DNA from 4 places in the Hymenobacter psoromatis genome. Region 4 is predicted to be linked to each of the others. Evidence: riboswitches for the same ligand, from Rfam matches in the RefSeq annotation. Region 4 holds a riboswitch; each other region holds the start of a gene.

Region 1 (7,729 bases), 3.0 Mb from region 4:
GCGTGTCGTAGGTCACGAGCGCCGGCTCACCCTGAAAAATGGCCCGCCGCGCCCGCTGCCGCGCATCGCCCTCCAGGCAGCCGCCGCTAATGGCCCCGGTCAGCTCGCCGTCTTCGGTCACGAGCATCCGCGCCCCCGGCCGCCGGTAGGCCGAGCCAATGACCTCAACCACCGTGGCCAGCGCGCAGGGCTGGCGCGCGGCGCGGTGCTGGTCGTAGGCGAGGAAGAGGCGTTGGAGTTCAGTCATGGCGGGAAAAAGGCCGGTTGGGGCAGTACGCCCGGCGGCGCGGCCGGGTTATGCAAACCGTTGGCCCGCGCCCGCGGTTTCAAAAGCCGCGGGTAAAACCTGCTCCAAAACGACCTACCCCCCAGCACCGCCGTCGATGTCGTGGACATCCACGCCAGCATGAACAGCGGCGCGCTGGGCGAGGATTACGAGCAGCACAAGCCCCCGCTGGGCCAGGTGAAGCTGGAGGAGTTCGCGAAGGAGTTCGCGGCGGCTTTTTGAGGGGGTAGGGCAGAGGATAAGCAAAAGCGCCCCGTAACCTTGTGGTTGCGGGGCGCCTTCGCAGTAACTTTAAGCATTCAACAACAACTGCCATGACGATAAGCAAGCAGGCAATTATCGACCGCACCATCAAAGCCGTTAATTTGCTTCCCGCCGATAAAGCCGAAGAAATTTCTGACTTCGCCGACTTCGTAAGCAAGTGCTACGAGGAGCAGCAGCTGGCGCAGGGAATCCAGAAGCTAGCCGCCGAAAGCCAGGCTTTTGATTTCCTCAAAGATGAAGAAGACTTATACACCGAAGCCGACTTAAAAGAAGTGTACAATGGGTAAGGGCGACGTCGTACGAACAATTATAGGAAAATCAACGTAAATTTGAAGTATGAAAAAAGGAAGAATCTCGCTGTCAGCAGTGCGAAGTGCCAATGGTAAGTTGGTTTCTGGAAGCGGAAAATCCGCTCACATTGTTTCCGATAATTCAAGAAACGGCGCACTAATATTTAGCGCTGTTTATGTTGGAAAATCTTATGACCTTAATATTTCTAAAGATGCAATTAAGAGTGCATATGCAGAATCGCGCGCTAAAACTATAATGAAAGAAAAATAGATATGGAAAGAAAATTTAGTTTTTTATACTCTGAGTTTGTTGAAGATGAGAATGATATGATTGGGCATATAGCCTATAGTCTTTACAAATCTAATAAAATATAATATATTAAGCAGTATAAAATTGATAATGAAGATGGTGAGCTGACAGAAGATGCTCTAGAAGCATTTCATAAGGTTTCTAAAACTACTATTCCTGCCTTGAAGATTCAGGCAGAGTAAATACTATTGAATTTTACGCAGTTTACTTTAGATGAAACAGTTGCTGAAATAGAAGAAAGAATTAAAGCGAATCAGGAAAATAAACTTAAAGAAATAATTAGCCCAATTATTCCAAAAAGCAAAAGTCCTTGGGATGGATTTTGGATGTCAGTTTTAGTAAAAGGGGTTCAAACAGCTGTTGTCGGTTTTGTCATATTTTTAATAGTATTTGCGGCTTCAGCTAATAAAACAGGTCTTTGGAATGCTGTAAGAGGTTTGATTCCTGACCCCGATAAAGCTAGTTCAAATCAGACAAGACTGACTCACTGAAACAAAAAACCGCCCCGCAGCCAATTGGCTGCGGGGCGGTTTCGTTTGCTGCTACTTGCTACTTACAGCAGCTTATCAATCGTTATCGGCAACTCCCGCACGCGTTTGCCGGTGGCGTGGTACACGGCATTGGCCACGGCCGCCGCGACGCCCAGCATGCCGATTTCGCCCACGCCTTTTACGCCGATGGGGCTGGCGATGTCGTCTTCCTCCTCCACGAAAATCACGTCGATTTTGTGAATGTCGGCGTTTACCGGGATGTGGTACTCGGCGTAGTTGTGGTTCATGTAGCGGCCCTGCACGTTGTCGAGGTAGGCCTCTTCCATCAGGGCCATGCCGATGCCCCAGACCGTACCGCCGAGTACCTGGCTACGGGCGGTTTTGGGGTTTAGGATGCGGCCGGCGGCCACGGCGTTCACCACGCGGGTGACGTGCACGGTGCCCAGTTCCTCGTCCACTTTCACCTCTACGAAGGCCGCGTTGTGCGAGTGCATCGAGTATTTCAGCATGTTGGCGGGGTTGGGGCCGGCTTTGCCATCGGCCTCAATCTTGGCCTCGCCGCTGGCTTGTAGAATATCCTGGATGGCCACCGACATGCGGATGTCCTCGTTGGCGCGAATGTGGCCGTCCACGAACTGCACGTTCTCGAAATCGAGGCCGTCCAGTGGGGATTTGTCCATCTTCTGGGCCAGCTTGAGCAGCTTCTTGCCTACTTCCTCGCAGGCGTTTTTTACGGCCGCGCCGACTGAGTTGGCGGTCCAGGAGCCACCTTGAATAGGGGCGGTGGGGTATTCCGTATCGCCCAGGTTGAACTTCACCTGCTCCATGGGCAGGCCCAGGGTTTGGGCGGCCATCTGGGTCATAATCACGTAGGTACCCGCGCCCTGGTCGTTGGTGGCGCTGTTTACGGTGAGGGTGCCGTCGGCTTTCAGGATGGCCTTGGCGGCGGCTTTTTGCATGGAGGCATCCCAGCAGCCGGTGGCCATGCCCCAGCCCACCAGCAGGTCACCGTCGCGCATCGAGCGGGGCTCGGGGGTACGCTGGTCCCAGCCGAAGCGGGCGGCGCCTTCGTGGTAGCAGTCAAGCAAGCGCTTGCTGCTGAAAGGCTTGTTCTCGGTGGGGTCCTCGTAGGTATAGTTCAGCAAGCGGAACTGCAAGGGGTCCACCTTGGCCTCATACGAGAGCTCATCCACGGCGCTTTCGATGGCAAACGAGCCGGTGGCCGCGCCGGGGGCGCGCATGTCGGCGGGCGTATCCACGTCGAGCCGGGCCAGTTGGTAAGCAAACTTGCTGTTGGGCGTTTTATACAGAATGCCCGACCAGTTGACCACCGTTTCGGTTTCGGCCTCATACTGCGAGGTTTCGGCAAACGCGTTGTGCTCCAGCGATTGCAGGTAGCCCTGGTCGTCGGCCGCCAGCTTGATGTCTTGAATGGTGTGCGGCCGGTGGCCCAGGCCAAACATCTGCGAGCGCGTGAGCGACACCCGCACCGAATGCTCCAGCTCCAGCGCGGCCAGCACCCCCAGAAAAACCTGGTACTGCGGCCGCAAGCCCGCGCCAAAACCGCCGCCGGTGAACTTCGAAATAACTCGCGCTTCCTCGTTGCTCAGCCCAAAAATCTTGGCGAGGTATTGCTGCACGTTGGGCGCACCCTGCGTTTTGTCGTAGATTTTCAACTTTTTACCATCGCCCAGCCACTCTACGGTGGAGGCAAACATCTCCATCGGGTTGTGGTGCTGCGCGTGGTGTGTGTACTCGCCCGCAATCTTATGCGGTGCCTCGGCGTAGGCCTTGTTGGCGTCGCCCTTGGGCTTGGGAGGGGGTAGGAAACCGGTTTTGCCCTTGGGCGCGTCAAAGGCTTCGCCGCGCGCTTTTTCAAGGTCGGTGTTGTGCTCGGCCACCTCGTATTCTACCCGCAGAATGGACGCCGCATAGCGCGCCAGCTCGAACGTTTCGGCAATGACCAGCGCCACCGGCTGCTGGCTGAATAGGATTTCGGCATTGTGCAGCGGCCGAAACGGCGAGCCGCCGGGCGCTACGTCATCTTTGTAGGAGCGGTCGAACCAGGCCAGCGAGGGCACATTCTCGTACGAAAATATCTGCTTCACGCCGGGTAGGGCCAGCACCGGCGCGGTGTCGATTTTTATGATTTTGCCCTTCGTGATGGGGCTGGTTACCACGTAGCCGTACCACAAATCGGGCACGTTGAATTCGGCGGCGTAAGTGGCCGAGCCCGATACTTTGGCCGGGCCTTCGGGGCGGCTGATGGGGCGGCCCACTACGTCGGAGTTCAGGCGTACGGTGGGCGGGGTGGCGATAGTCTGACTCATATAGCTTACGGATTAGAATTTAGGAAAGCGGTTGAATCAAGCTCCTGGCTCATCTCGGTGGCCTGCTTGAGGGCGCGCACGATGGCGCGGCGACCCAGCTCGATTTTGAACGAATTAGGCCCGTAACCCTTGGCCTCGGCAAATACCTTGGCTGCCACCTGCCGAAACAAATCGGGCGAAGCCGACTGGCCTTCCAGCATCTTTTCGGCCTCCTGGTCGCGCCAGGGCTTGTGGGCCACGCCGCCCAGCGCAAAGCGGGCCTTTTTGATGGTGTTACCCTCCATTTCCAGGCCCACCGCCACGCTCACCAGCGCAAAGGCGTAGCTGGCCCGGTCGCGCAGCTTGAGGTAGGTAAAGTTCTTCTCAAACCCGCGCTTGGGCAGGTCGATGGCCGTTACTAGCTCACCAGGCTTCAGCGTGTTGTCCAACTCCGGCTGGTCGCCCGGCAGTCGGTGAAAGTCCTCAAACTTGATGGTACGCTCGCCGGCGGGGCCTTCCACACGCACCACGGCCTCCAGTGCCGCCAGGGCCACGCACATATCGGAGGGGTGGGTAGCGATGCAGCTCTCCGAGGTACCCAGCACGCCGCACACCCGGTTGAAGCCCCCGATGGCCGAGCAGCCGGTGCCCGGCTCGCGCTTATTGCAGGGGGTAGCGAGGTCGTAGAAATAGTAGCAGCGGGTGCGCTGCAAGAGGTTGCCGCCGTCGGTGGCCATGTTACGCAGCTGCGGCGTGGCCCCAGCCAATATCGTCTGGCTCAGCAGGGGGTAGCGCGCCTGCACCTGCTCGTCGTAGGCAGTGGCCGAGTTGGTGGCGAGGGCGCCCAGGCGCAGGCCACCATCGGGCAGCGCCTCGATGCGGCTCAGCGGCAGGTGGCCGAGGCTGGTGAGGTGGGTAGGGCGGGCCACGTTGTACTTCATCAGGTCGATGAGGTTGGTGCCGCCGCCCAGATAGGCGGCGCCGTCGTGGCTGGTATTATCGGCCACGGCCGCCTGCACGGCCTCGGCTTGGGTGAGGGTGAAGCTGTTCATAAAGGGCTGCTAATTAGTTGACTGAGCTGGCGGCGGTGGGCTGCGCTGGAATGGTAACCAGCGTGCCGTTATCGACCACCACCTTACCATCGCACAGCACTTCCATCACGGCCGACAGAATATTGGTGTAGGCTCCGCAGCGGCAGAGGTTGCCGCTCATCAGCTCGCGCACTTCGTCGGCGGTTTTGGCGCGGCCCTCGTTGATGAGGCCCTGGGCCGAGCAAATCTGGCCAGGGGTGCAGTAGCCGCACTGAAAGGCGTCGTGGTCGATAAACGCCTGCTGCAAGGGCGAGAGGTTGTCGGCGCTGCCCAGGCCCTCAATGGTCTGAATAGCCTTGCCTTGGTACACCGTGGCTAGGGCCAGGCAGGAGTTGATGCGCTGGCCATCGACGAGCACGGTGCACGAGCCGCACTGGCCGTGGTCGCAGCCTTTTTTGGTGCCGGTCAGGTTCAGGTACTCGCGCAGGGCGTCGAGCAGGCTGGTCCAGGGCGCGATGTGGAGGGTGTGGTCCTGGCCATTCACGCGCAGCGTCACGGGCTGGGTGGGCACCAGGGCAGGCGGCGTTTTATCGAGCAGCTGTTGGATGAAATGTGGGCTCATACAGCGGTAAGTAAGAAATAGTGGCTTTGGCAGCCGGGAGTTTACAGTGCTAATCCCTACGCATCAAGAGGTTGGTTTGATGTTTTTATTAGTCTAAATAAGCGTATCAACTAATCTTAAGGTAGAATTAAGTCTTGAAAATCAATAGTACAGCTTGTTTGCTGCCGAGCTAGATTATTTGCAAAAAGGCCGTATCAGCCTACGTGCTATAAGTCGTTGTATTCGAGCGGGTATAGCGCACTCTTTCACGGGTGCCTATGCTCTGGCCGGTGGTCGGCGGCCTCCCTACCCCCTTCGCTCGGCCCGAAGCCGGCGGCCGGGCTACCTTTACGGCGCTCCCTCACCGGGGGCCCTTATCAAGAAAGGCGGAGGGACAGGCCCTGCGATGCCTTAGCAACCGGTAGCAATACGAGGTGCTAATTCCTGTTTCGAGGCGCGGCACCAGCCCGGCTCGGAAGAAGATAAGCCAAAAGTGCCCGCGTTGGCGGTAGCTCTTCTGACTTGTCGGGAGGGCTTTTTTTAAGCTTTTCCGGGAAGAAAACTTGATGCGTGGCTGGGTGGGGGAGGAGTCGTTTTAGTCCGCTACCCCCTTCTTTTTATATGACCCGCACCAACCTCCACATTGGTCTTTTTGGCTTTGGCGTCGTGGGCCAGGGCCTGCACGCCGTGCTGGAACGCACGCCCGGCCTGCGCGCCCGTATTGGCCGCATCGCGGTGAAAAACCGCCAGAAGCACCGCTCGCTACCCGCCGGGCTATTCACTTTCGACAAAAATGACCTGCTGGCCGACCCCGACCTCACGGTTATTGTGGAGCTGATTGACGATGCCGACGAAGCCTACCTCATCGTGAAGGAAGCGTTGTGGCGCGGCAAAGCCGTGGTAACGGCGAACAAAAAAATGCTGGCCGAGCACCTGCCCGAACTCATTGAAATTCAGCGCCAGACTGGCACGCCCCTGCTATACGAGGCGGCGGCCTGCGCCAGCCTGCCCGTCATCCGCAACCTAGAAGAATATTACGATACCGACCTACTGGAATCGGTGGAGGGCATTATTAACGGCTCGACCAACTACATTCTCACGGCTATGAGCCGCGACGGGCAGCCCTACGCCGCTGCCCTGGCCAGGGCGCAGGAACTGGGCTTTGCTGAAAGCAACCCGGCCCTCGACGTGGAGGGCTTCGACGCCCGCAATAAGCTGGTGCTGCTGCTGGCCCACGCCTTCGGTGCGGTGGTGGCCCCGACTGATTTATTGGCTGTGGGTATCACCGGCATCAGCGAGCGGGCCACGGCCTACGCCCGCGAGCAGGGCCTGATAATCAAGCTGGTAGCGGAGGCGCGGCGGCTGCCCGGCGGCGGGCTGGCGGCGGCCGTGCTACCCACCCTGGTGCGCCCCGGCCACGAGCTGGCGGGCGTGCACGACGAGTTCAACGGTCTCGTGATGCAGAGCGGCTTTGCCGACCGGCAGTTCTTTCTGGGGCGCGGGGCGGGGGCGTTTCCCACCGCCTCGGCCGTGCTCAGCGACCTCTCGGCGCTCACCTACGGCTACCGCTACGCCTACAAGAAAATTCATCAGCATGCTCACCTCGCCCTCGCCCCCGATGCGGCCGAAGTGGACGTGCTCGTGACCTTCGGCACCGAAGCCGCGCCCGACAAGGCCGATTTTAGCGCCGTGCACGAAGAGCTTCGCTCGGCTACGCGGGGCAATTACCTCACCGGCACCATCGGGCTGGGCCAGCTGGCGCGGGCCGCGTGGCTGCGTGCGCCTGGTGTAGGCGTGGTGCGGCTGGCCGCGCCGCTGCGGGCCGCTGTGGCGGTTCCCGAGCTGGTAGCTTAGCGCCCCAGCCGCGCTGCCTACATTTGGGCATGACCCCTACTTCTTCCGATTTGCCCATTGTCACGGGTTTGCTGGCCTACGGCATGTCCGGCAAGGTATTTCACGCTCCCTTTCTGGCGCTGCACCCCGGCTTCGAGCTGCGGGCAGTGGCCGAGCGCCACGAGCAGCGCATGGTCGCCGACTACCCTGGCATCATTTCCTGCCCCAGCACCGAGGCACTGCTCACCGACCCGGCCATTGAGCTGGTGGTGGTGAATACGCCCAACGATACCCACTACGACCTCAGCCGCCAG
Region 2 (7,729 bases), 2.8 Mb from region 4:
GTTTTCGTGGGTGTATTCGGCCGCCGGGAGGGGGGTAGGGGCCGCGGCCACGGCCGCGCCTCCAGCCCCAGCCGTGGCGGCGACACGCGCAGTAGCCGCGCCGGCCAGCACGTCCAGCACGGCGTCAATCCACTGCGCGGCGGGCGCTTTGAAGGCCACGTCCACATCCACGCGGTCGAGCAGGCGCGTGCCGCCCAGCTCGGCTAGCTTTTGGTCGAAGTCCTTGCCCGTCTGGCAGTAGTGCAGGTAGCTTTTGTCGCCCAGCGCCAGCACCGCGTAGCGCAGCTTCGGCAGCTTCGGCGCCCGCGAGCCCGTGATAAACTGGTGCAATTCCTCGGCGCTGACCGGCGGCTCGCCCTCGCCGTGCGTGCTCACGATGACGAGCAGATTCTCCTCCTGCGCCAGCTGCCGGGGAGGGTAGTCGTTCATGTCGCGCACCTCCGCCACCAGGTCGCGCGTAGCGGCGGCCGCGGCCGCCTGCTCGGCTATTTTCTTGCCGTTGCCAGTGTGCGAGCCGTAGAGAATAGTAAGCTTTTGGGTGCCTGGCGTGGCCACGGCCCCGGCTACGGCCGCCTGGCCGGCCCCGGCCGCCTGGCCGTAGAAATAGCCGCTCAGCCACGCCAGCTGCTGCGCCGTGAGGCCACGGGTAAGCTGCTGCAAGCTGGCCTCATCGAGGGCGGGCGGAAGAACAGGAAGCATAAGATTGAGGGTAAATACAGAATTTAGGAAGTCAGTTTTTTTAGCGAGTTAAAAGTTAAAAGTGAAGAGTTAAAGCACTTTCATCCTGAATTTTAACTCTTCACTTTTAACTAAGTAAGGGCCGTGCGTCAGGCCACCTTGGCGTAGGGCTCCAATTCGCGCAGCAGGTGGTTGAGCGCGGCCGGGGCCTGATTGCCCTGCCGGGCCAGCCGCACCACGTCGCCCAGCACAATCACGGCCGGAGCCGCCAGGCCCGCGTGGGCGGCCCGCGCGGCGATGTCGGCCACGGTGCCGATGGCGGCGCGGGCGGTGGGTAGGGTGGCGTGCTGAACCACGGCGGCCGGCACGTCGGCCCCGCCGTAGCGGGCAAACAAGGCCGCGATTTCGGCCAGGCGGCTCAGGCCCATCAGGATAATCGTGGTGGTGCGCGGCGAGCGGGCTGCCTCCAGCAGCGCGCCCGCCAGCTGCCCGTCGGCGGTGGTGGCGGTCAGCACCCGGAAGCCTTCGCTCAGCCCGCGGTGGGTAGGCGGAATGCCCAGGCTGCCCGCCGCCGCCACCGCGCTGCTGATGCCCGGCACGTACTCGGTGGCCAGCCCGTGCGCCTCGGCGTGCAGCATCTCCTCGCGGCCCCGGCCAAACACAAACGGGTCGCCGCCCTTCAGCCGCACCACGTGGCCGCGGCGATAAGCCCACCGCACAATCAGTTCGTTGATTTCTTCCTGCGAATAAGCCTTGAAGCCCAGCCGCTTACCCACGAATACCAGCTCGGTGCCGGGCCGGGTGTGGGCCAGCAGCTCGTCGTTGGCCAGCGCGTCATACAGCACCACGTCGGCCGCGGCCAGCACGCGCGCGCCCTTCAGCGTCAGCAATTCGGGGTCGCCGGGGCCGGCTCCCACCACCGTCAGGCGGGGTAGGAAAAGAGGCGAATTGGTCATAAGGTTTTTGTGCTTAATGCCTTTATTTGGAGACGTTTGCCGTTGCGAGCAAAGCGAAGCAATCGCAAACGATTACTAATCAGATAGAAAATGCCGGCTCCACTGGAATCTCCTGCGTGAAATACTCGGGGTCGGTGGCGGCCACCAGGCCGGCGGCCAGGGTAGCGCCGGTTTGCTCATCCACCAGGATGAAGGCGCCGGTGGCGCGGTTCTGGCGGTACTCGTCCACTACCAGGGGTAGGGCCGTTTTGAGGCGCACCCGCACGATGTCGTTCAGTTTGGCCTCGTCAGTGCCCTGGCTTTCAAAGGTTTCGATATCGGTTTTCTGCAAAATGGTCGTCACCGACGCCTTCACCACGGCGGCGTGGTGCTGCACCAGCAGCTTGCGGCCGGCGCGCAGCGGGCGCTCATCCATCCAGCACAGCGTGGCTTCCAGCTCGCGCACCACCGCCGGGTGGGCGCTCACGGGCACGATGGTGCTGCCGCGGCTCACGTCCACATCGTCGCGCAGGCTCAGCACCACGCCCTGGGGCGCAGTGGCCGAGGCCACCGCCTTTTGGTCGATTTCAATGACGTCAATCACCGTTTCGAGGCCCGAGGGCCACACCCGCACCCGGTCGCCCACGCGGTACGTACCGCTCTGAATACGACCCGCGTAGCTCCGGTAGTCGGGCAGCTCTTCCGTCTGCGGCCGAATGACGTACTGCACCTGAAAGCGCGGCTCGTGGGGGTTCGCATCGGCCGGCACGGGCACGCTCTCCAGGTGTTCCAGCAGGCTCGGGCCGTGGTACCAGTCAATGTGCTTTGAGCGCTTCACCACGTTGTCGCCGTGCAGCGCGCTCAGCGGAATGGCCACCACGTGCGCCAGCTTCAACTGCCCGGCAATTTCCTGGTAGTCAGCGACTATCTGCTGAAAAACGGCCTCGTCGTAGCCTACCAAATCCAGCTTGTTCACGGCCAGCACAAACTGCCGGATGCCCAGCAGCGAGGCCAGCAGCGTGTGGCGGCGCGTCTGCTCAATCACGCCCTGGCGCGCATCCACCAGCACAATGGCCAGGTCGGCGTTGCTCGCGCCGGTCACCATGTTGCGGGTGTACTGCACGTGGCCCGGCGCGTCGGTGATGATAAACTTGCGGCGGGGGGTAGTGAAGTACTTGTGCGCCACGTCAATCGTGATGCCCTGCTCGCGCTCCGCCTTGAGGCCGTCGGTGAGCAGCGCCAGGTCCACGTCGGTGCTGTTGGTGGCGTTACGCTTCTTTTCCAGCGTCGCCAGCACGTCGAGCGACACCGAGTCGCTGTCGTACAGCAAACGGCCGATGAGCGTGCTCTTGCCGTCGTCCACGCTGCCGCAGGTAATAAATCGGAGAATATCCATGAGGTGAATTTATAATCGTCTGTCATTGCGAGCGCAACGAAGTGGAGCGCGGCAATCTTTCCTTAATCGTTGGAAAAGACAGGATAGTGAAAATTGAATTGGTGTGTGCAGATGACAAGGAAAGATTGCCGCGCTCCACTTCGTTGCGCTCGCAATGACAGACGATTAGCTTAAAAATACCCGTTCCGCTTGCGGTCTTCCATGCCGGTTTCCGACAGGTTATCATCGAGCCGCGTGGCGCCGCGCTCGCTCACTTTGGCTAGTAGCAGGTCCTGAATAATGTCGTCCACCGAGGCCGCGTCGCTCTCCACGGCGGCCGTGCAGGTGGAGTCGCCCACGGTGCGGAAGCGCACGCGGCGGTTTACTATTTCGTCGGTATCGTCGAGGTTCAGGTGCTCACTCAGGCCCAGTAGCTGGCCGCTGGGCAGCACCACGCACTGCCGCTCGTGCGAGAAATAAATCTCGGGCAGCGCTATTTTTTCGCGCTGAATGTAGTTCCACACGTCCAGCTCGGTCCAGTTCGAAATGGGAAACACGCGCACGTTTTCGCCCTTCCGAATGCGGCCGTTGTAGATGTTCCACAGCTCGGGGCGCTGGCGCTTGGGGTCCCACTGGCCAAAGTCGTCGCGCACCGAAAAAATGCGCTCCTTGGCGCGGGCCTTCTCCTCGTCGCGCCGCGCCCCACCGATGCAGGCATCAAACTCAAACTCCTCAATAACGTCGAGTAAAGTGTACGTTTGCAGCGGGTTGCGGCTCGGATACTTGCCGCCCGGCTCGCGCAGGCCGCGCGCCCTGATGGTGTCCTCCACCTTGCGCACCACCAGCTTTTCGCCCAGTGAAGCAACCAGCTTATCGCGGTAGGCGATAATTTCCGCGAAGTTGTGGCCCGTATCAATGTGCACGAGCGGAAACGGAAACTTGCCCGGCCGAAAGGCCTTCTCCGCCAGCCTCGTCAGCGCAATCGAGTCCTTACCCCCCGAAAACAGCAGCGCCGGCCGCTCAAACTGGCCCGCCACCTCACGCAGAATGTGAATAGCTTCGGCCTCTAATCTATCTAGGTAATCCATTGTTTTTAATAATTTATAAGCCGTCTGTCATTGCGAGCGCAGCGCGGCAATCTTTCCTGCACACTAGGGTTAGTAATCAAATGAGAGCGAACGACCAGGAAAGATTGCCGCGCTGCGCTCGCAATGACAGACGGCTTGGTTCTTCAGTTAATAGCTTCCACCACCGGGTCAAGTCCTTGGTGCTCAGTGGTGTCGTGCAGGCCGCATTCCTTGGCGTCGGCGTTTTCCCACCACCAGCGGCCGGCCCGAAAATCCTCGCCCGGCCGGATGGCGCGGGTGCAGGGCGCGCAGCCAATGCTCACGAAACCCTGCTGGTGCAGCGGGTTGACGGGCACGCCGTGCTGCTGCGTGAAGGAGAGCGTGTCGTCCCATGTCCACTCAAACAGCGGGTGCACTTTGATGAGGCCGTGGCCGGCGTCCCACTCCACCGGGTGCATGTGCTGGCGGTTGGCCGACTGCTCGGCCCGGATGCCGGTGAGCCAAATCTGCTGCCCCGCCAGGGCTCGCGCCAGCGGCTCCACCTTGCGGATGTGGCAGCACTCCTTGCGGTTAGCTATACTCTCGTAAAAGCTATTCGGGCCCTTCGCCGTCACCAGCGTCTCCAGGCTGGCCGCTTGCGGCGCAAATACTTCAATGGGTTGCTCGTAGCGCAGCAGGGTTTTGTTCCAGGTCGAATACGTTTCCTGAAAATTGCGGCCCGTGTCGAGCGTAAATACCCGCACGGGTAGCTCATTGGCAAAAATGAGGTGGCTCAGCGCCTGGTCTTCTAGCCCAAAAGACGTCGAAAATGACACCCGGCCGGGAAAATGCCCGGCCACGGCCCGAATAATTTCCAGCGCGGAATGCCCGGCCAAGTTGCGGCGCAGGTCAGCGACCTGGGCCGCAAGGGTACTATCCATGATGAGAGAGGGGTAGGGATTTCCGTGGGCCAGCTACCGCTAAAAAAGCGGCCGGACACGCGAGGCTGCTCCCGCCAGACCACACTGGCCCGGAGAAGCATTAAAAACCCAAATGAGGAGGTAGCCTACTGGTTGTGAAAGCGGTGGGGCGTGCTAGCAGCCCCGCATAGCTCCCGTGCGCATTTGGCCAGCCCCTGCCATACAACAACACCCATGCTGTAAAGCAGCAAGCGAAGTGGTCGTAAAGCGGGGGTTAATGGAGCAGCACACGGCAACTTGTTTTTATATGTCCAGGACTTGGCACCATTCCAGCAAGTAGCTGGGGGTTGCCGGCGTTTCGTCGAGCCTGTCTCTCCACGCCTCTTTATAAAAACAATCCTTCTGGTAAGAGGAATTGATGCCACAAAGGTAGAAGCGGAATTTTGGTAATTCCAAATAAGCCGGCGAAATCCCGAAAAACAACGGGCGGCTTCTCGTCAGAGAAGCCGCCCGTTGTTTTTGACTGCGGTATAAGCAGGGGGTAGGGATTTTGTTTTGTAGCATAGGCTTTAGCCTGTGCGTGCGCCCTACGCACAGGCTAAAGCCTATGCTACAAGCCCTTATCCAAGTTCAGATTCTCTTGGGGCTCAGCGCCCATAAATGGATAAGGATATTCCACCGGCGGATTAAACGTCTCCTTAATGGCGCGCGGCGACACCCAGCGCTGCAAGTTGAGCAGCGAGCCGGCCTTATCATTAGTGCCCGAGGCGCGAGCCCCGCCGAAAGGCTGCTGGCCCACCACCGCGCCGGTTGGCTTGTCGTTAATGTAGAAATTGCCGGCCGCGTTCACCAATTTCTTGGTAGCCAGGTCGATGGCGTAGCGGTCCTGCGAAAAAATAGCGCCGGTGAGGGCGTAGGGCGAGGTCGAATCCACCAGCTCCAGCGTCTGCTCAAACTGGTCGGCATCGTACACAAACACCGTCACCACGGGCCCAAAAAGCTCCTCGCACATCGTCACGTATTTCGGGTCTCTGGCCCTAATCACGGTCGGCTGCACGAAGTAACCTTTCGACTTGTCGTGGTGGCCGCCCACCACGATTTCGGCGTCGGGGCTGGCCTTGGCCTCGTCAATAAACTTGGCCAGTTTATCAAAGCTGGCCTCCGTAATCACGGCGTTGATGAAGTTGGTAAAGTCCTCGACATCACCCATTTTCATCGACTCCACGTCCTGCTTCACGTAGCCCAGAATCTCATCAGCCAGGTTGGAAGGAAGATAAACGCGCGAGGCCGCCGAGCACTTCTGGCCCTGGTACTCAAACGCGCCGCGCGAGATGGCCGTGGCCACCGCTTTGGCGTGAGCTGACGGGTGCGCCACGATAAAGTCTTTGCCGCCCGTCTCGCCCACAATGCGGGGGTAGGACTTGTAGCGGTGAATATTCTGCCCAATCTCCTGCCAGATAGTCTGGAACACCTTGGTCGAGCCCGTGAAGTGAATGCCCGCAAAGTCGCGGTGCTTGAAAATCACGTCGCCGGCCACCGGCCCATCCACGTAAATGAGGTTAATAACGCCCGCCGGCACGCCGGCTTCGATGAACAATTCCATCAGCACCTGCGCCGAATAAATCTGGGGGTAGGCGGGCTTCCACACCACCACGTTGCCCATGAGCGCCGCCGAAACCGGTAGGTTGCCGGCAATGGAGGTGAAGTTGAACGGCGTGAGCGCAAACACGAAGCCCTCCAGCGGCCGGTGCTCCAGGCGGTTCCACATGCCGGGCGACGACTCGGGCTGCTGATGATATATTTCCTGCGCAAAATACACGTTAAAGCGCAGAAAATCAATTAGCTCGCACGCCGCGTCAATCTCGGCCTGAAACGCATTCTTGCTTTGGCCCAACATGGTCGCCGCGTTGATGCGGGCGCGGTAGGGGCCGGCCAGCAGCTCAGCGGCCTTCAGGAAAATGGCGGCGCGCTCTTCCCAGGGCAAGCCGGCCCAGGCCGTGCGGGCGGCCAGCGCCGCCTCAATGGCCTGCGTCACGTGGCTGGCATCGCCCTCGTGAAAGTGGGCCAGCACATGCTTATGGTCGTGGGGCGGGGCCAGCGGCAGCTTGCGGCCGGTGCGCACTTCCTGGCCGCCAATGTGCATCGGAATATCGCGCTCTACCTGCTTGATGCGCTTCAGTTCTTGCACCAGCTCGATGCGCTCGGGCGCGCCGGGCGCGTAGCCCTTCACAGGCTCATTGATGGGGGTAGGGACGCGGAAAAAGGCGTTGGACATAGGGTAGGGAATGTGGGCGGGTAATAGTTAATTTTTAATCGTCTGTCCTTGCTTCGCAGGCTCGCAAGGACAGACGATTACAGAAAATTGCGCAACTCCGCCAAGCTGCTAATCTCATACGTTGTTTCGGCGAAATGCCGCCGCTTGTCAGGATTAAAATACACCTGGTCAATGCCGGAATTATAGGCTCCTAATATGTCGCATTCCAGATTATCGCCCACCATCAGGCTTTCGGCGGCGGTGGCACCTGCGCGCGCCAGCGCGTGGGCAAACATGCGCGGGTCGGGCTTCAAAAAGCCGCTGTGCTCGGAAGTAATTATTTCCTCAAAATAATTGGTGAGCCGCGACGAAGCCAGCTTAACGTGCTGTACATCCTCGAAGCCGTTGGTAATTAAATGCAGCTGGTACCCCTTGTCCTTCAAGTAGGTAAGCACCTCGTGCGTGTGCGGAAAAACCGCCGCCTTGCGCGGCAGAATATCCGTGAACCGGTCCGAAATATC
Region 3 (7,729 bases), 1.4 Mb from region 4:
GCGCCAGGAGGCAGGCTTCAACTCGCGACGCATCAAAACAATAACTTCCGCTTCGGCCAGGCCGAACTGCGCTAAGATAGCCTCGAAGGGCGTGCGGTCTTCCCAGGCCATTTCAATAATGCGGTCGATTTGCTGGGCGGTGAGAGACTCGGGCATAGAATACTAAAAAAGCCGCTCTGGCAAACTATCGGGGCGGCTTTTTATAAGGTAATCGGGCGTATAAATGTTCGCCAGCATGCCCCTAATAGGCTATTTATTCCAGTATTTTTCCTTCGGCCGCCTGCCGCAATTTACTGTGTTTCTTCCCGTAGCCGTAGTAAATAGCCAGCCCAATGGCCAGCCACACGGCCAGGCGCAGCCAGGTTTCCCAAGGCAAGCTGGCCATCATGACCAGGCACGTAATAATGCCCAGAATAGGCACCAGCGGCACCCAAGGCGTGCGGAAGCTACGCGGCGCGTCGGGGTCAGTTTTGCGCAGAATAATAATACCCAGGCACACCATCACGAAGGCCAGCAGCGTGCCGATACTCACCATTTCGCCCACGATGTTGATGGGCACGAAGCCCGCAAATACGGCAATGAACGCGCCCAGCAGCAGATTGGACTGGACCGGCGTGCGGAACCTGGGGTGGATGCGGGAAAAAGCGGGGGGTAGGAGACCATCTTTCGACATCGAGAAAAATACCCGCGACTGCCCCAATAAATCGACCAATATTACCGACGTGTAGCCGATGAGAATGGCCAGAATAATAGCCCCGCTGAGCCAGGCGTAGGGCGTTTTTTCAATGGCGATGGCCACCGGCGCGGCGCTGTTTTTGAACTCGGTATAATTTGCCAGGCCCGTGAGCACATAACCGAATAGCACGAATAAAATGGTGCAGACAATGAGCGAACCCAAGATGCCAATGGGCATATTCCGTTGCGGATTTTTAGTTTCCTGGGCCATGGTGGCTACGATATCGAAGCCAATAAAGACGAAGAAAATAACCCCCGCCCCGCGTAAAATGCCGCTCCAGCCAAACTCGCCAAACTTGCCGGTATTTTCCGGGATGAAGGGATGGTAATTGGCCGGGTCGATGTATTTCCAGCCCAAGGCAATAAATACCAAAACCACCACCACTTTCAAAGCTACTACCAGCGCATTGAACCACGCCGAACCCGACGTGCCCCGAATAATAACCGCCGTAATGGCCAGCACCACCAGCATAGCCGGCACGTTGGCGTAGCCGTGCACCACCGAGCCGTCGTGTAGGGTGGCCGACTCGAAGGGCGACAGCACGAAGCGGGCGGGCAGGTGCAGGCCATATTTTTCCAGAAATTTTAGGAGGTACTGCGACCAGCTGATGGCCACTGTGGCGGCGCCCACCGAGTATTCGAGCACAAGGTCCCAGCCGATTATCCAGGCAAATAATTCGCCCATCGTGGCGTAGGAATAGGTGTAGGCCGAGCCCGCCACCGGCACCAGCGCCGCAAACTCGGCGTAGCACAGGGCCGAGAACGCGCAGCCCACGGCCGCCACTACGAAGGAGAGTGTCACGGCCGGCCCGGCGTGGTTGGCCGCCGCTAGGCCGGTGAGCGAAAACAGCCCCGCCCCAATGATAACCCCAATCCCCAGGGCAATGAGGCTCAGGCCATTGAGCGTTCGTTTGAGAGTTCCTGCGCCCGACTCGGCCGCTTCCTGCCGCAGCAGCTCCAGTGATTTTTTCAGCATAAACTAACGTAGCGCGGAGGGCTACTCCGGGCTTGTACTGACTTGCCTGACCGGTACGCATTCGCGCCCGGCCAGCCTTGGTCAACCCTCTAAAAAACAGATAAAACTTACTGACGCACCGCTGACTTTCAGCAACAACAGCCTACCCCCCGTCGCCGGCTCCACGGGGCAGCAACGCTAAAAAAACTGCGATAAACGGGCGAAAAAACAGAAGGAGCCACTGGCTTTTATTGGGGCCGCCATAGTTTGGCGGCCGGTTCGGTTGGCACCGTTCCGCGCGGGGTCGGGGGTTGGCTAATGCCTTTCTACGGGTGCCGGTGCGTCGCAGAACCTGTCTCTCAGCGCCTCTTTATAAAAACAAGCGGGGCCGGGTAGGCCTGTTCGACGGAGCAAAGGTACGGCGGCGGGTGAAGATTTGGTGGGCCGTAAGCCGGTGGGCCGGTATATTGGCAAGCTTTCGGGGCCTACATGCCGGCCTGGCATTAAGTGTGCGTGGGCAAGCCCTAGTCTTAATCCTTACTCGTCTGCCCTGTGGCCTACCTTTCTCTTTTCATGGCCTTCGTGGGCCTAATCGCCCCTACCCCCTCGGCTTCGCCCAACGCCGAGCCGCCCACCGAGGCTATTTTGGCCGAGGGCCTGAAGCTGTATCAATCGGAGCGCGCCTCCTGGGTGGCCACCGACCTGATGCTGGCCACTACCATCGACCGCAGTCAAATTGGGGGCTACCTCACTTATTTTCGAGGTGATTCGGTATGTACTGTTTTTTGGGCCAAGGGCTCGACTGGCGGTGCGGGCACGCCGCTCATCGGCAGCTACGTTTTTCTTAGCCAGGACGTGCGCGTCGAAACCAGTCATTTTCAGCCAGTGGGCGCATTCACGACCACCGAAGCGCGCTTGTTTGGTATTCGGCAAGCGGCGCTGGATAAAATCAACGCCGACCGCAACGAGTTTCCCGTGCCGGCCAATACGTCGCTGAACCTGGATTTGCTCGACGGCCCAGCGGGTACGCGGGTATACGTGCTAACCGGCCCTCAGCAAGCCGGCATCGTTCCCATCGGCAACGACCACCTGCTAACCTTCGATAAATCGGGCCGGCTCACGGCCACTGAGCGCTTGCACAGCACCTATCTGCCCATGAGCCAAAGTATCGAGCAGAAAGAAATCAAGGAAATGTTTCACACGCATCTACCGGCCCATCCCTACATCACGGCCACCGACATCTGTAATTCGCTGCTCTACCCACCGCCCGGCTGCACGCAGCTCGTGGTGATGAGCCAAGACTACGTATCCTTCTTCAACCTGGAAAAGAAGCAGCTGCTAATCCTCACGCGCAAGGCGTATGAGCGTATTGCTAAATCGCAGGCTACTAAGCATTAAAGTTACCTTCTTCCCAGGCCGTTAGCTCGGCTTGCAGGTTGCGGCGGGCGGGCGCGTCGAGCTCGGCGCGGAGACTCGGGGTGTGAAAAAGCACCGGTGCGGCGAGCAGCTTGGCCAGCACCTGGCGGCGGCCGGGGCGGTAGAGCAGGTCGGGCACGAGGTGGTATTCGCGGCGCACCTGGCGGGCATAGTCCCCATACGCCGCTTCGGGCGCGCCCAGGATGCTGAGGTCGGCGTCCAGAAACAGCAGCAGGTCGGCATCGTCGGGCGGCTGGGGCTGGGTGTGGTCCTGGGTGCGGCGGATGAGGTCAGCCACGCGGGCCTGGCGGGCGGGTTCGAGGCTGGTTTCTGGCAGAAACTGCAGGGCCCAGTCGGCGCTTTGGGCTTCGTTATCGTGCCGCAGAGCGCTGTATACGGCATCGTGGTACCAGATGGCCAGGTTGAGCACCGTCGCATCCTGCACCGGGAAGCGGGCTACCTGCGTCAGCAGCTTGGCGATGTGCACCAGGTTGTGGTAGTGCCGACTGGTATCCGAATAGGCGACAACCAGCCGCTGGTACTCAGCTTCGCGGCGGGCATAATCGGGTAGCAGCGGGGTAAGGAGGGTGTGCCAGTGGGCGGCCAAATCGGTAGTCATGCGGCAAGTTAGCGCAGGGCGTAAATGCGTTCGATTATCTCCACTACTTTCAGGCCTTCGAGCGCGTTGGTAGTGGCGAAGCTGCGCTTTTGTAACGTATCCACCACGTTTTCAATCACCTGCACGTGGTTGGCGGCCGAGCCCTGGTAGGGGCCGTAGTCGTTGGCGGGGTTGGTGGGCAGCAGGGGGGGTAGGGCGTAATCTTGCAGGTGGCAATACTCCACTTTATCGAGGTACTGACCGCCGATTTTGAGCGAGCCGCGGGCGGCCACCACCGTGAGGGAGCTTTCGAGGTTGCGGTCCCACACGGCGGTGCTGTAGCTGAGCGTGCCGCTACCCCCCCGCACGAGGTCGAAGGTGACCAGGCCGCTGTCCTCAAACTCGGTAATGCCGGCGTGCGTGAAGTCCCGAAAGCGGGCCGTGATGTTAGTAATATCGCCAAACACCCAGTAGAGCAAATCCACGAAATGGCTGAACTGGGTGAAGAGCGTGCCGCCATCCAGCGCCTGCGTGCCCTTCCAGCCGCCGGCTTGGTAGTAGCGCGCATCGCGGTTCCAGAAGCAGTTGAGCTGCACTAGAAATACCTCGCCCAGGCGGCCCTCGTCGTACACCTGCTTGAGCCAAGCGGCAGGCGGCGAGTAGCGGTTTTGCATCACGCCAAAGACGAGCCGGCCGGTTTGCAACGCCGTGTGCACAATTAATTCTGCGTCGGTTTTGCGCAGCGCGATGGGTTTTTCGACCACCACGTGCAGGCCGGCGCGCAAGCCCGCCACCGCCTGCGGCGCATGCAAGCCGTTGGGCGTAGCTACGGTGAGCACGTCGGCGGCGGGGCCGGTTTGCAGGTATTCTTCCAGCGAAAGAAAGAACGGCACGCCAAGAAACTCGGCCGCGAGGCCGGCGCGCAACTCGTCGCGCACGTCAATAAGGGCTACCAGCGCCGCCCCGGCGTGGCGCGCCACCAGCGCTGCGTGCCGCCGGCCGATGTGCCCCACGCCGCAAATGGCGAAGCGAACGGGAAAACTATCGGCCATTTAGCTGACCAAAAAAATCATCATAAGCAATGCAAAGGTGCAGTTAAGCGGCGCTCACGGCCAACCAAATAGAAAGGGTGCTGAGCAAAAACACGACCCAGGTGGTGCCCGGCCATCCTCGCTTGCCTTTTCGCCGACGATATAAAAGCAGCACCTGGGAAAGCACAAAGACCAAATTGTACGCTTCAGCTACCAAAATGAAGAGCAGGGCAAACCCTATCCCGGTATAATGGTAGGGTTTACTAGTAGCTAGTCGGTAGAGATACGTGTTTTGGTACCATATCCATAACGCAAGCCCGGCAAAGCCCAGTATCACCACCAGTTGAAGCACCAGAAGCTTTCCTTCAACGAACCGCCAGCCGAGTTTCATAGGGGGTTGATTTTGCCCTTTAATGCCCGTCAGAAATTAGGGTAACCCGGTGGCAAGCGTGCCATTTATGAAGCGTGGGGCTCTCCACCAGTCCTGGAAGCGTGGGTAGCGGCGGGATAAAGCGATACGCGTCTTCATAAGATTTTACCAGCTGCAAGGCCAACTGCATTTGCTTATCCAGAAGCGAGTCGGGCGGCACCTGCTGGTCAAACTACTCGTCCAGCCAGTCCAGTAGTCGTCGTACTGCTACTCGGTTTTGAGAAGGCGGAGGGTCATCGCTAGCTAAATGAACTGGTGGCTACGTCTATCCGGTCCTATTTGGCGTGCGTGCCGAACCGTTTGATTTGAATGGTTTTGTAAGCAAAAACCAAATTTTCAATAAAAAAATAAGAATTTTGGAATTTTTACGTTATCATTTTTAATTCAAGTGGCTATTTGCCAGAGCCGCAGGGTCTTGTCGTGCCCGCTTGAGGCCAGCCGGGTGCCGGTGGGGTCCAGGGCTAGGGCCAGGACGCCGCCATTATGGCCGGTCAGGGTCTAGCGCAGGCGGCCCGAGGGCACATCCCAAAGAAAGATGCTGCCGTTGGGAGAGCCGCAAAGCAAAGTTCGGCTATCGGGCGTAAACAATACGTTTGACCAAAACTTCCGCACCACGGGGTTGCCGGTCGGCTCCGCTAAACGCTGGCCTTCTGGACTGAAAACGCCCGTCAATTTCTGGTCAGGGAACGAGTACAACTTGGTGTTCCAGTCAGCAAAAGCAAAAAAGCGTCCATCGGGACTAAAGGCCGCCGGGGTCAGCACATCATAAACCAGGTCCAGCGTCAAGTCCGAGCGTGGGGTCAACGTGCTGCGCCGAGTATCCAGTTCACAGAAAACCACCAGCGACCCTGCTTGAAAGCAAGCAGTAATTAGCACGGTTTTGCCATCCGGGTGAAAGACAATGGATGTGTTGCGTTCGCCCAACCCCCAAAAATCTTCATCCTCGTCCAAGGGTTCTTCGCCTGCGGCAAACTCGATTTTTCCCGTCAATAAGTGAACTACATACAGCGTTTCCCTGCTTCCGGCTGCCAGCAGCCGAGTACCGTCGAGAGAAAATGCAACTGAAAGCAGATAAGCGTCAGGAAAACCGAACTCGTCTTTTTTTTCGCCGCTTGGCAGCTTCCAAATAGATAGTTGTCTCTGGCCCGCTTGTGCCTCGCCGACTGCCGCCAGCTGAGTTCCATCGGGGCTAAGGGCGATGTCGTAAAGCCGCTTCAGCCCACTCGGAAACGAGAACTGCTGCTCCAGTTTCTCCGCTGAAACCTGCCAGAGCGTCAACTCATTATGCGTTAAGGCACCTACCAGCGTCCTACCATCCGACGTAAAGCGCAGCGTTTCGACGTAGTCTTCCAGTATTGTTGTTTGCAGGAGAAGATTTGCTTGCGGAGAGGTTTCAGAGTTCAAAATTTTATTGTTTGGGCGCTTAACAAAAAAATTTGATTTTGCAGAAATTTGCTTCCCAAGGATTAACGGCAATAATCTTCGACCGCACAACTTGCTTCTCGCAGTTTATCATCATCCGTTCAATCACCAATTTGACGACTACTATGGGGGCTCACCCGACTTGCAATCTGGTTTCTGGCTTGCCGGGGATGTTTATCAGTCAGAACGAGGCGTTTGGGGGCTGGCAAGGATAGAAAAAATAATTTACCGCACCTAGCTTGCCCGGATGCTATTCCGACGAAGTAATCCCGGCTCGGACGTGCTCGGCTTCCCAAACCGTGCTATCCATCAAGGGCAAAAACTCAGCTTGCACTCCCTAACTCCCGGTAAATCTTTTGGACACCGGCAGCATCAATTTGAAGGCCAAGTGCAGAGCCAGGGTTGATAACCAGGCCGTAGCCATGCGGCAGGCGCGGCAGAAGTGCGCCGCACACGATTTGAAGGCAGTAAAGAGTTTGGCCCTCAGCAGATTGAGCGCGTTCAGAAGAACTAAACACAGCGACAAACGATTTTCCTTGCTGCTCCAGCACGAGCGGAGCCAGCCCTGCGCCGTCCGGCTGCACTTCCTGCCGGCTTGGCACGAAGACCTGGGACTTGACAAGTGTTTTGAGAAAATCTTCCGTTGATATTTTGCCGGCCTGTCCATCCGCCAGCGCATCTTCCAGTGTATTCTGCTGTTCCATGTTTGACATACTTCTTTAATTATGTTGCCCTCGGTGGCATTAGGCATGAACGTTCCTGCGGCTTAATCTAACAACTGGAGGCGGCCCCATAGTTGGGTGTTGTTAAAAAAAGTAAAACCTCCGCCTCGGGAGTTGAGCAGATTGCCTGCTGCTATGGAGCAAAGTTGTGGTAAGAGCAGCGAGAAATGATAGTTTTACACGCCCCTTAACGCAACCGAAAACGAACGATAAACCTGTTCTTCGCACTGATATTGAGTAGTACTTTGTTAAACAAAACTCTAATCCGAAAATTAGGCAGCTTTGCAGTCGAGTCGAAAGTTTTCCCTTATTTGTTTAACAATACCCAATGACGTTGAACATGCGGGCTGAACCGGAGTTCACTCAGCAGTTAACAAAAGCAAGTGCTGAATTAAAAAGCTTTTACTGCTGCCGCTATAA
Region 4 (7,729 bases):
CTTCACGCTGCCCTTCGCCGATGAGCCCTCGGTAGAAAATGCGCTGCATTGCCTGGCCGTGCTGCTGTGGCGCCAGCTCGACCCGACAAAGGCCCTGGCCCCGGCCGAAATTCAGCGCCGCCTGCTGCGCCTGCACCCGGTGGCCATGCGCCTCGAAATGAAGGCCGGCCGCCACGGCTGCTACCTCCTCGACGATACCTATAATAACGACCTCGCCGGCCTCTCGCTGGCCCTCGATGCGTTGAGCCGCCAGGCTCGCCCCGGCGGCCGCACGCTCATTCTCAGCGACGTGCTGGAGTCGGGCCTCAGCGGCGCGGAGCTGTATGCCCGCGTGGCGGCCCTGGTGCGCGCCCACGGCGTAACGCGGCTGATAGGGGTAGGAGAGGAGCTTTCGCAGGAATTAAAAATTAAAAATGATGAATTAAAAATTGACTCAGTAAATGCTGAAGCAGCAGATAATCGATTTTTAATTTTTAATTCATCATTTTTAATTCAAACCTACCCTACCACCGAGGCGCTGCTATCCAAGCTGCGGCCGGGTGATTTTCAAAACGAAACCATCCTGATAAAAGGGGCGCGGCGCTTTGGCTTTGAGCGCGTGGTGGTGGCCTTGCAGCAGCCGCAGCACGGCACGGTGCTGGAAGTAAACCTCGACGCGCTGACCCACAACCTGCACTACTACCGCCAGCAGCTGCGGCCGGGCACGAAGTTGATGGTGATGGTCAAGGCGTTTGCCTACGGCAGCGGCTCGTATGAGGTAGCCAGTCTGCTCGAATTTCAGCGGGCCGACTACCTGGCCGTGGCCTACGCCGACGAGGGCCAGCAGCTGCGCGACAACGGTATCAGCCTGCCCATCATGGTCCTGAACCCCGGCCCCGACAGCTTCGGCCAGCTGCGCCGCTACCGCCTGGAGCCCGAAATATACTCGCTGGAGCGCCTGCACGACTACCTGCAAGCCGCCCGCGAAGCTGCTCAGGACGAAGCCGGCTTCCTACCCCCCCTGCACCTCAAGCTCGATACGGGGATGCGCCGCCTGGGCTTCGATGAGGAAGAACTACCCGCGCTACTGGCCCTATTGGCAACTCACCGCGCCGCCCTGCCGGTGGCCGGCATCATGACCCACCTGGCCGCCGCCGATGACCCGGCCCACGACGATTTTACCCGCGGGCAGCTGGCCACTTTCCGGCGCATGGCCGCCGCCATTGAAGAGGTGCTGGGCTATTCAGCTAGTAAACACGTGCTCAATTCGGCGGGTATCCGGCGCTTCCCGGAGGCGCAACTCGATATGGTGCGCCTCGGCGTGGGCCTCTACGGCGTGGAGGCGGGGGCTGAAAACGCCGCCAACCTGCGGGCTGTGAGCACACTAAAAACTACCATTTCCCAGATAAAAACCCTACCCCCTGGCACCACCGTGGGCTACGGTCGCCGCGGCGCGGCCACTACCCACGAGCGCCGCGTAGCCACGCTGGCTATCGGCTACGCTGACGGCTACGACCGGCGCTTCAGTAGCGGCGGGGGGGTAGTACTGCTGCACGGCCGCCGCGCCCCGGTGGTGGGCTCGGTGTGCATGGATATGGTGATGGTGGACGTGACCGACGTGCCCGAGGCCCGGCCCGGCGACGTGGCCATCGTCTTCGGCGAGGGGCTGCCCACGACCGAGCTGGCCGCCCGCATCGGCACCATCCCTTACGAGCTGCTCACCAACGTGAGCGAGCGGGTGAAGCGGGTGTTCGTGAGTGAATAGACGCCACCCGGCCGGCCGCGTGCGCGGCTGGTATTCGTAGTATTTTTCCGATAAAGCGGGCGTGCTTTACCTTAGTGCTTCCAAGGTGGCTTGTAGTTTGCGCAAGCTAGCCTTACTGCCCAAGAAGCTCCTGATAGTACTACTAACTATTTGATAAAGTAAATTTTAGCGTTAGCTGTTCGTTTTTCTTTTGCTTGTGTATTTGGTATTCCGCTATTTTTTAGTACGTATGATGACTGCTACCCGAATTTATTTTTACGGTTTGCTGATTTTTTTGCTGGCGCTGGCCCTCCCTGGCCGGAGCGCCTCCCGGCCCGCCGATACCTCGCTCGAAGGCTTGTGGAAAGGACCACTGCAATTTCCCGGTGGGCAGCTCGAAGTGGTTTTTCGCTTGGTTCGGCTCAGCAGCGGCGAGTACTTCGCCACCCTCGACGTGCCCATGCAGAAGGTCAGTAACCTGGCCGTGCTGGTCACGACGAGCGCCGACTCGGTGCACTTCGTCTCGGCCGAAGCCGGTAGCCGCTTCGACGGCCTGCTGCTGCCCGATGGCGGCCAGTTGCAAGGCACCTGGCGGCAGCCCGGCCTGCGCGTGCCCATGAGCTTGACCCGCACGGCCCTGGCCCGCGTGGCCACGCGCCTTACCCCCCCCTACCACGAAGAGCACGTGAGCTTTGCCAACGGCACGGCTGGCCCGCAACTGGCCGGCACCCTCACCGTGCCGGCGGGGGTAGGGCCGTTTCCGGCCGTGGCTATGCTCAGCGATATCGGCGCGCAGGACCGCAACGGCACCGTGGGCGACTACGCGCCGCTGGGCCAGCTGGCCGACTACTTGACCCGGCGCGGCATCGCCGTGCTGCGCTTCGACGACCGCGGCACCGGGCAGTCGGGCGGCGAGGCCGCCCAGGCCACGACCACCGAGCTGGTGGGTGATGCCCAAGCGGCGCTGGCTTTTTTGCGCACCCGCCCCGAGCTGCTGTCGAGCCAGCTGGGCCTGGTGGGCCACGGCGAAGGAGGCAACGTGGCCCTACTGGCCGCCGCCGGCTCGCAGCCCCCCGCCTTCGTGGTAGGGCTGGCCCCCAATGGCCTGCTGGGCAGCGATATTGCCATGAAACAGCGCGAAATAGCCCTGCGCAACCTGCAAATGCCCGCCAACGAGCTGGCGGGCGCGCTTAAGCGCTACCAGCTTATCATCGACGCTATCCGGCAAACCATCAACCGCAGCCAGGCGCGGGCCATCGTGGCCGAGATGCTGAAGAAGGATAACCCGGTGCTCGATGAAACAACCGCGCAGGCACGGGCCGCCGAGCTGACGACCGTGCCCTACCGGGCTTTTTTGTCTTCTAATCCGGCCGCGAGCTTGCCGCAGGTGGCGTGCCCCGTGCTGCTGCTCTACGGCAGCACCGACCAGCTGCTCAATCCCGATGATAACCTGGCGGTACTGGTCAAAGGGCTCAAAGGCAATAAGGACGTAACGACCCATAAGCTACCGGGAGTCAATCACTTATTTCAGGCCGACCGCGACCAGTGGCCCATCGTGGCGGGCGAGCCGCAGGCCGTCTTCTCACCCGCCGCGCAAGAGGCCATTCGAACCTGGGTAGTGGCCCAAACGGGTGGGCCGCCCGCGCCGGGGGCCGGAATTCAGGCTCAACACTAACGCCTAAGTACTCGTAAGGGAGCGTGTTCTTTCCCAGTTAGCCTTGGGCTGACTTTACGCTTTCTTACCTACCCTCATGACCAAAATCACTTATTCCTTGCTAGCTGCGACGCTTCTGCTGGCCAGCAGCTGCAACAACCTCAAAAAATCGGACGAGAAAAATACGCTCGGGGAGGCTACCGCCGATACGGCCGTAGTAGCCCGCACGGGCGCTACTCCCGGCCAGGTGGCCGCTGGCGCGGCCAGTGCCATTGATAGCACCGCCAGCAAGGCTGGCACTGCTATTAGCAATGCTTTCGACATGACTAAGGCCAAGCTCGCCGACGTGAAACTGCCCGAAGTCAACCTCTCGGGCGTCACGGTGCGCGGCAACGAAGACTACCAGGTGTATGGTGTCGATGAAAAAGTGCTTTTCGATACCAATAAGGCTGTTGTGAAGTCGAGTGCCGCGGCAGCACTCAAGCAAATCAGCGAATCTATTACCAAGCGTTACGCTGGCAAAGACGTGCGCGTACTGGGCTTCGCCGACGCGCGCGGCGACAAGGCTTATAACAAGGAGTTGGGTAAGGAGCGGGCCGAGGCCGTAAAAAACTACCTGGTGACGACCGACAAGCTACCGGCAGACCACCTCACCACCGAGTCGTTTGGCGAAACGCAGCCCGTGGCGACCAACGCTACGGCCGCCGGCCGCCAGGAAAACCGCCGGGTGGAGATTGCCGTGCGCGTGCGCTAAAACCGCAGACTTTGCAGATGAAGCAGCTGGCGCGGAAACGCGCTGAAAATTAGAATTTTGCTGCGCTATTGCCAAAAAAGAGGCTGTTCCGGTGGGGCAGCCTCTTTTTTTGGTAGCAGGCCGCCAACTTTTTTTCGGACAAATTTGGGAATTACGGCGCGGCTCCTATCTTTGCCCGTACCAATTCGGTACTTCCCCGTAGCAGGCAGGGCAGTTTTGAGATGTTTTATACAGAAGCGGCGAGAGATTAGGCTCCGTGACCCGCTGGCAACCTTCACCCGCTGAAAGGTGCCAATTCCTACCCCGGTAGCCGCTGTGTGCGGCCTGGGGGGCTATAAACCGAGTACCACATGGCACACCCCACTTTTTTCGCTACCCCCCGCTCCGCCGCCGCCGCTTTAGCGCTCGGCCCGGAAAACCTGTTGCTAGCTATTGTGGCCGGCCCGGCCCCCGCCATGCGGCGAATGCGCGGGTGCTGTTGTTGCCGAGGCTAACGCTTTCGGCGCTGTTTGCTCCGCTTCTTTTCGTGGGTAGTGTTGCCGCCGGCTGGCTTAGCCCCGGCGCAGGCAGCTTGGCGTGATTGGCAGAAGCCAATCTATTGACTGCCAAGCATTCTTAAAAAGACTACCTGAGAAACAACTTCCCGGAAGCCGCCAAACAGCCAGCAGCACGAAGCTTAAAAACCCTTCTTCCCGCCGTTGTTTTTCCTCAACTTTTTTATGTCTGCCCCCGTTTCCGCTTCCCTATTTTCCGCGTCGGCTTTTCAGCAGGCCCTGGCCGCCACGGCTCAGCACCTGGCCACCGCCCTACCCCCCGCCGCTGCACGCGGCATCGACGCGGGCATCGCCCGCACCGAAGCTGCCGGCATTGCCCGCCACGCCCTAGCCGCCGGTCAGCCAGCGCCCAACTTCACCCTGCCCGATGCCAGCGGCCAGCCCCAGACCCTGGCTGAGCTGCTGAAGCAAGGCCCAGTGGTGCTCACGTTTTACCGCGGCAACTGGTGCCCCTTTTGCAGCGTGCAGCTGCGCGCCTACCAGCTGGCCCTGCCCGAACTGGCCCGCCACGGGGCCACGCTGGTAGCTATATCGCCCCAAACGCCTGACTTTACCAGCCTGACGGCCAACGAGAAAGACCTAACCTTTCCGGTGCTGAGCGATGCCGGCAACGCCGTGGCCCGGCAGTACGGCCTGGCCTACGGGGTAGGGGCTGACGTGGCCGACACCCTGCGCAGCGTCGGCATCGACCTGGCCGCTTACAATGGCACTGCCGACGATGAGCTGCCGCTTACGGCCACCTTCCTCATTGGCCCCGACGGCCTGATTGCCTGGGCGCAGGTGGAGGCCAATTTTAAGCACCGGCCCGACCCGGCCGCTCTGCTGACCGAGCTGGCGCGACTACCAGCCACTGTGCCGGCTTAGACTAGCAACTGCGCATTACTTCTACTTGATTTTCAGCTTTAATATCTTTTTGTTCTTCTTCTCATGGCTACTCCAACCCTTCATTTCGAGACGCTGCAACTGCACGCCGGGCAGCAGCCCGACCCCACCACCGGCTCGCGGGCGGTGCCCATTCACCAAACCACCAGCTTCGTGTTTAAGAACGCGGAGCATGGTGCTAACCTGTTTGCCCTTAAGGAGTTTGGCAACATTTACACCCGCCTCATGAACCCGACTACCGACGTGTTTGAGCAGCGCATTGCGGCGCTCGAAGGCGGGGTGGCGGCGCTGGCCGTGGGCTCGGGGCAGGCGGCGCAGTTTATCGCGCTCAACAATATCCTGCAGCCCGGCGATAACCTAGTTTCCAGCTCCTACCTCTACGGCGGCACCTACAACCAGTTTAAGGTGGCGTTCAAGCGCATTGGCATCGAGGCGCGCTTCGCCGAAGGAGACGATGTGGACAGCATCGAGGCGCTGATTGATGACCGGACGCGCGCCCTTTACGTCGAGAGCATTGGCAACGGGGCGTTCAGCGTGCCCGATTTTGAGCGCCTGGCGGCGGTGGCCAAGAAGCACGATATTCCGCTGGTGGTGGATAATACGTTCGGGGCGGGCGGCTACCTGTTCCGGCCTCTGGAGCACGGCGCGAACATCGTGGTGGAGTCGGCCACGAAGTGGATTGGCGGCCACGGCACCAGCATCGGCGGCGTGATTGTGGACGGCGGCACCTACGACTTCGGCAACGGCAAGTACCCGCAGTTTACGGAGCCCAGCGAGGGCTACCACGGGCTGGTTTTCAACGACGTGTTTGGTAAAAACGGGCCGTTTGGCAACATTGCCTTCATCATTCGGGCGCGGGTAGAAGGGCTGCGCGACTTTGGCCCCGCACAAAGCCCATTCAACTCGTTTTTGCTGCTGCAAGGCGTCGAAACCCTGAGTCTGCGGCTAGAGCGCACCGTGGAGAATACTCTCAAAGTAGCGCAGTGGCTGGAGCAGCAGCCCGAAGTGGCCAGCGTGAACTACCCCGGCCTGCCCAGCAGCCCGCACCATAAAAACGCGGCCAAGTACCTGAAGCGCGGCTTCGGCGGAGTGCTGTCGTTTGTGCTGCACGGCAGCAAGGAAACGGCCACGGCCCTGATTGATAACCTGAAGCTCATCAGCCACCTGGCCAACGTGGGCGATGCCAAGACGCTCATTATTCAGCCGGCGGCCACTACCCACCAGCAGCTGAGCGAAGCCGAGCAGCACGCCTCGGGCGTCACGCCTACGCTACTGCGCCTATCGGTGGGCATCGAGCACATTGAGGATATTCTCGCCGACCTGGCGCAGGCCATCGCCGCCGCTACGGCCGCCGTGCCTAAGGGGAAGGACGAGGCTGTGGATACAATTCCCGAGCCCGAGCCGGAGCACGCCCAACCGCTCGAAGTATAGATTATCAAGCTCTTAGCAATGGTGCCACTGCCTTTGGGCGGGGGCACCATTTTGCGTTGTAGTGCCTTTCCCTCGCCCGCTATCCTATCCGCCGTTATGCCCGAGTTATCTTTTCCCCTCCCTACCCCCCTGCCGCTGGAGAGCGGGGCCGCGCTGGCCGGCGCGCAGGTGGCCTACCGCACCTGGGGTCAGCTCAACGCCGCGCGCGACAACGTGGTGTGGGTGTGCCACGCCCTGACGGCCAACGCCGACGTGCTGGACTGGTGGGCGGGCCTGTTTGGGCCGGGCTGCTTTTTTGACCCCGCCCACTGGTACATCGTGTGCGCCAACGTGCTGGGCTCGTGCTACGGCAGTACCAGCCCGCTCAGCTCCGACCCGACCACCGGCGCGCCGCGCTATGAGGCGTTTCCGCTGCTCACCATCCGCGACCTGGCGGCGGCGCATGAGGCGCTGCGGCAGCACCTGGGGCTAGGCAGTATTCACACGCTCATCGGCGGCTCGCTGGGCGGGCAGCAGGCCTTAGAATGGGCCGTGGCCCAGCCCGAAGTTATTCAGCACCTGGTAGTTATTGCTACCAATGCCCGGCATTCGGCCTGGGGCATTGCTTTTAATGAGGCGCAGCGACTGGCCATCGAGGCCGACCCTACTTACCTGGCCCACGCGCCGGAGGGGGGTAGCGCGGGCCTGCGCGCCGCCCGCGCCGTGGCCCTGCTTAGCTATCGCGGCTACGC

The links. Region 4 has a riboswitch for S-adenosylmethionine ahead of LC531_RS15955 (peroxiredoxin-like family protein). Riboswitches for the same ligand answer to the same signal wherever they lie in the genome.
Region 1: it holds a riboswitch for S-adenosylmethionine, as region 4 does, so the genes downstream of both, LC531_RS03150 (homoserine dehydrogenase) here and LC531_RS15955 (peroxiredoxin-like family protein) in region 4, are expected to answer to the same signal.
Region 2: it holds a riboswitch for S-adenosylmethionine, as region 4 does, so the genes downstream of both, LC531_RS03975 (phosphoadenylyl-sulfate reductase) here and LC531_RS15955 (peroxiredoxin-like family protein) in region 4, are expected to answer to the same signal.
Region 3: it holds a riboswitch for S-adenosylmethionine, as region 4 does, so the genes downstream of both, LC531_RS10075 (amino acid permease) here and LC531_RS15955 (peroxiredoxin-like family protein) in region 4, are expected to answer to the same signal.

What each region holds. Positions count from the first base shown of each region.
Region 1 is NZ_JAIFAG010000001.1:744,192-751,920, forward strand. Features, by position in the region: gene LC531_RS03115 (XdhC family protein) at 1-247, opposite strand, end outside; gene LC531_RS03120 (hypothetical protein) at 601-837, shown strand; gene LC531_RS03125 (hypothetical protein) at 887-1,111, shown strand; gene LC531_RS03130 (hypothetical protein) at 1,339-1,641, shown strand; gene LC531_RS03135 (xanthine dehydrogenase family protein molybdopterin-binding subunit) at 1,704-3,971, opposite strand; gene LC531_RS03140 (FAD binding domain-containing protein) at 3,977-5,002, opposite strand; gene LC531_RS03145 ((2Fe-2S)-binding protein) at 5,016-5,603, opposite strand; SAM riboswitch class I at 5,954-6,071, shown strand; gene LC531_RS03150 (homoserine dehydrogenase) at 6,204-7,436, shown strand; gene LC531_RS03155 (Gfo/Idh/MocA family oxidoreductase) at 7,466-7,729, shown strand, end outside.
Region 2 is NZ_JAIFAG010000001.1:939,961-947,689, forward strand. Features, by position in the region: gene LC531_RS03955 (assimilatory sulfite reductase (NADPH) flavoprotein subunit) at 1-699, opposite strand, end outside; gene cobA (uroporphyrinogen-III C-methyltransferase) at 828-1,634, opposite strand; gene LC531_RS03965 (sulfate adenylyltransferase subunit 1) at 1,714-3,009, opposite strand; gene cysD (sulfate adenylyltransferase subunit CysD) at 3,180-4,076, opposite strand; gene LC531_RS03975 (phosphoadenylyl-sulfate reductase) at 4,220-4,975, opposite strand; SAM riboswitch class I at 5,255-5,348, opposite strand; gene pruA (L-glutamate gamma-semialdehyde dehydrogenase) at 5,565-7,229, opposite strand; gene LC531_RS03985 (YjjG family noncanonical pyrimidine nucleotidase) at 7,307-7,729, opposite strand, start outside.
Region 3 is NZ_JAIFAG010000001.1:2,329,390-2,337,118, forward strand. Features, by position in the region: gene LC531_RS10070 (TIGR03643 family protein) at 1-156, opposite strand, end outside; gene LC531_RS10075 (amino acid permease) at 254-1,711, opposite strand; SAM riboswitch class I at 1,936-2,069, opposite strand; gene LC531_RS10080 (hypothetical protein) at 2,243-3,088, shown strand; gene LC531_RS10085 (HD domain-containing protein) at 3,078-3,725, opposite strand; gene LC531_RS10090 (Gfo/Idh/MocA family protein) at 3,734-4,756, opposite strand; gene LC531_RS10095 (GNAT family protein) at 4,800-5,126, opposite strand; gene LC531_RS23010 (WD40 repeat domain-containing protein) at 5,550-5,660, opposite strand; gene LC531_RS10105 (WD40 repeat domain-containing protein) at 5,664-6,569, opposite strand; gene LC531_RS10110 (SseB family protein) at 6,911-7,300, opposite strand; gene LC531_RS10115 (DegT/DnrJ/EryC1/StrS family aminotransferase) at 7,701-7,729, opposite strand, start outside.
Region 4 is NZ_JAIFAG010000001.1:3,698,259-3,705,987, forward strand. Features, by position in the region: gene LC531_RS15940 (bifunctional UDP-N-acetylmuramoyl-tripeptide:D-alanyl-D-alanine ligase/alanine racemase) at 1-1,744, shown strand, start outside; gene LC531_RS15945 (alpha/beta hydrolase) at 1,974-3,398, shown strand; gene LC531_RS15950 (OmpA family protein) at 3,475-4,131, shown strand; SAM riboswitch class I at 4,355-4,472, shown strand; gene LC531_RS15955 (peroxiredoxin-like family protein) at 4,851-5,549, shown strand; gene LC531_RS15960 (O-acetylhomoserine aminocarboxypropyltransferase/cysteine synthase family protein) at 5,613-6,998, shown strand; gene LC531_RS15965 (homoserine O-acetyltransferase family protein) at 7,095-7,729, shown strand, end outside.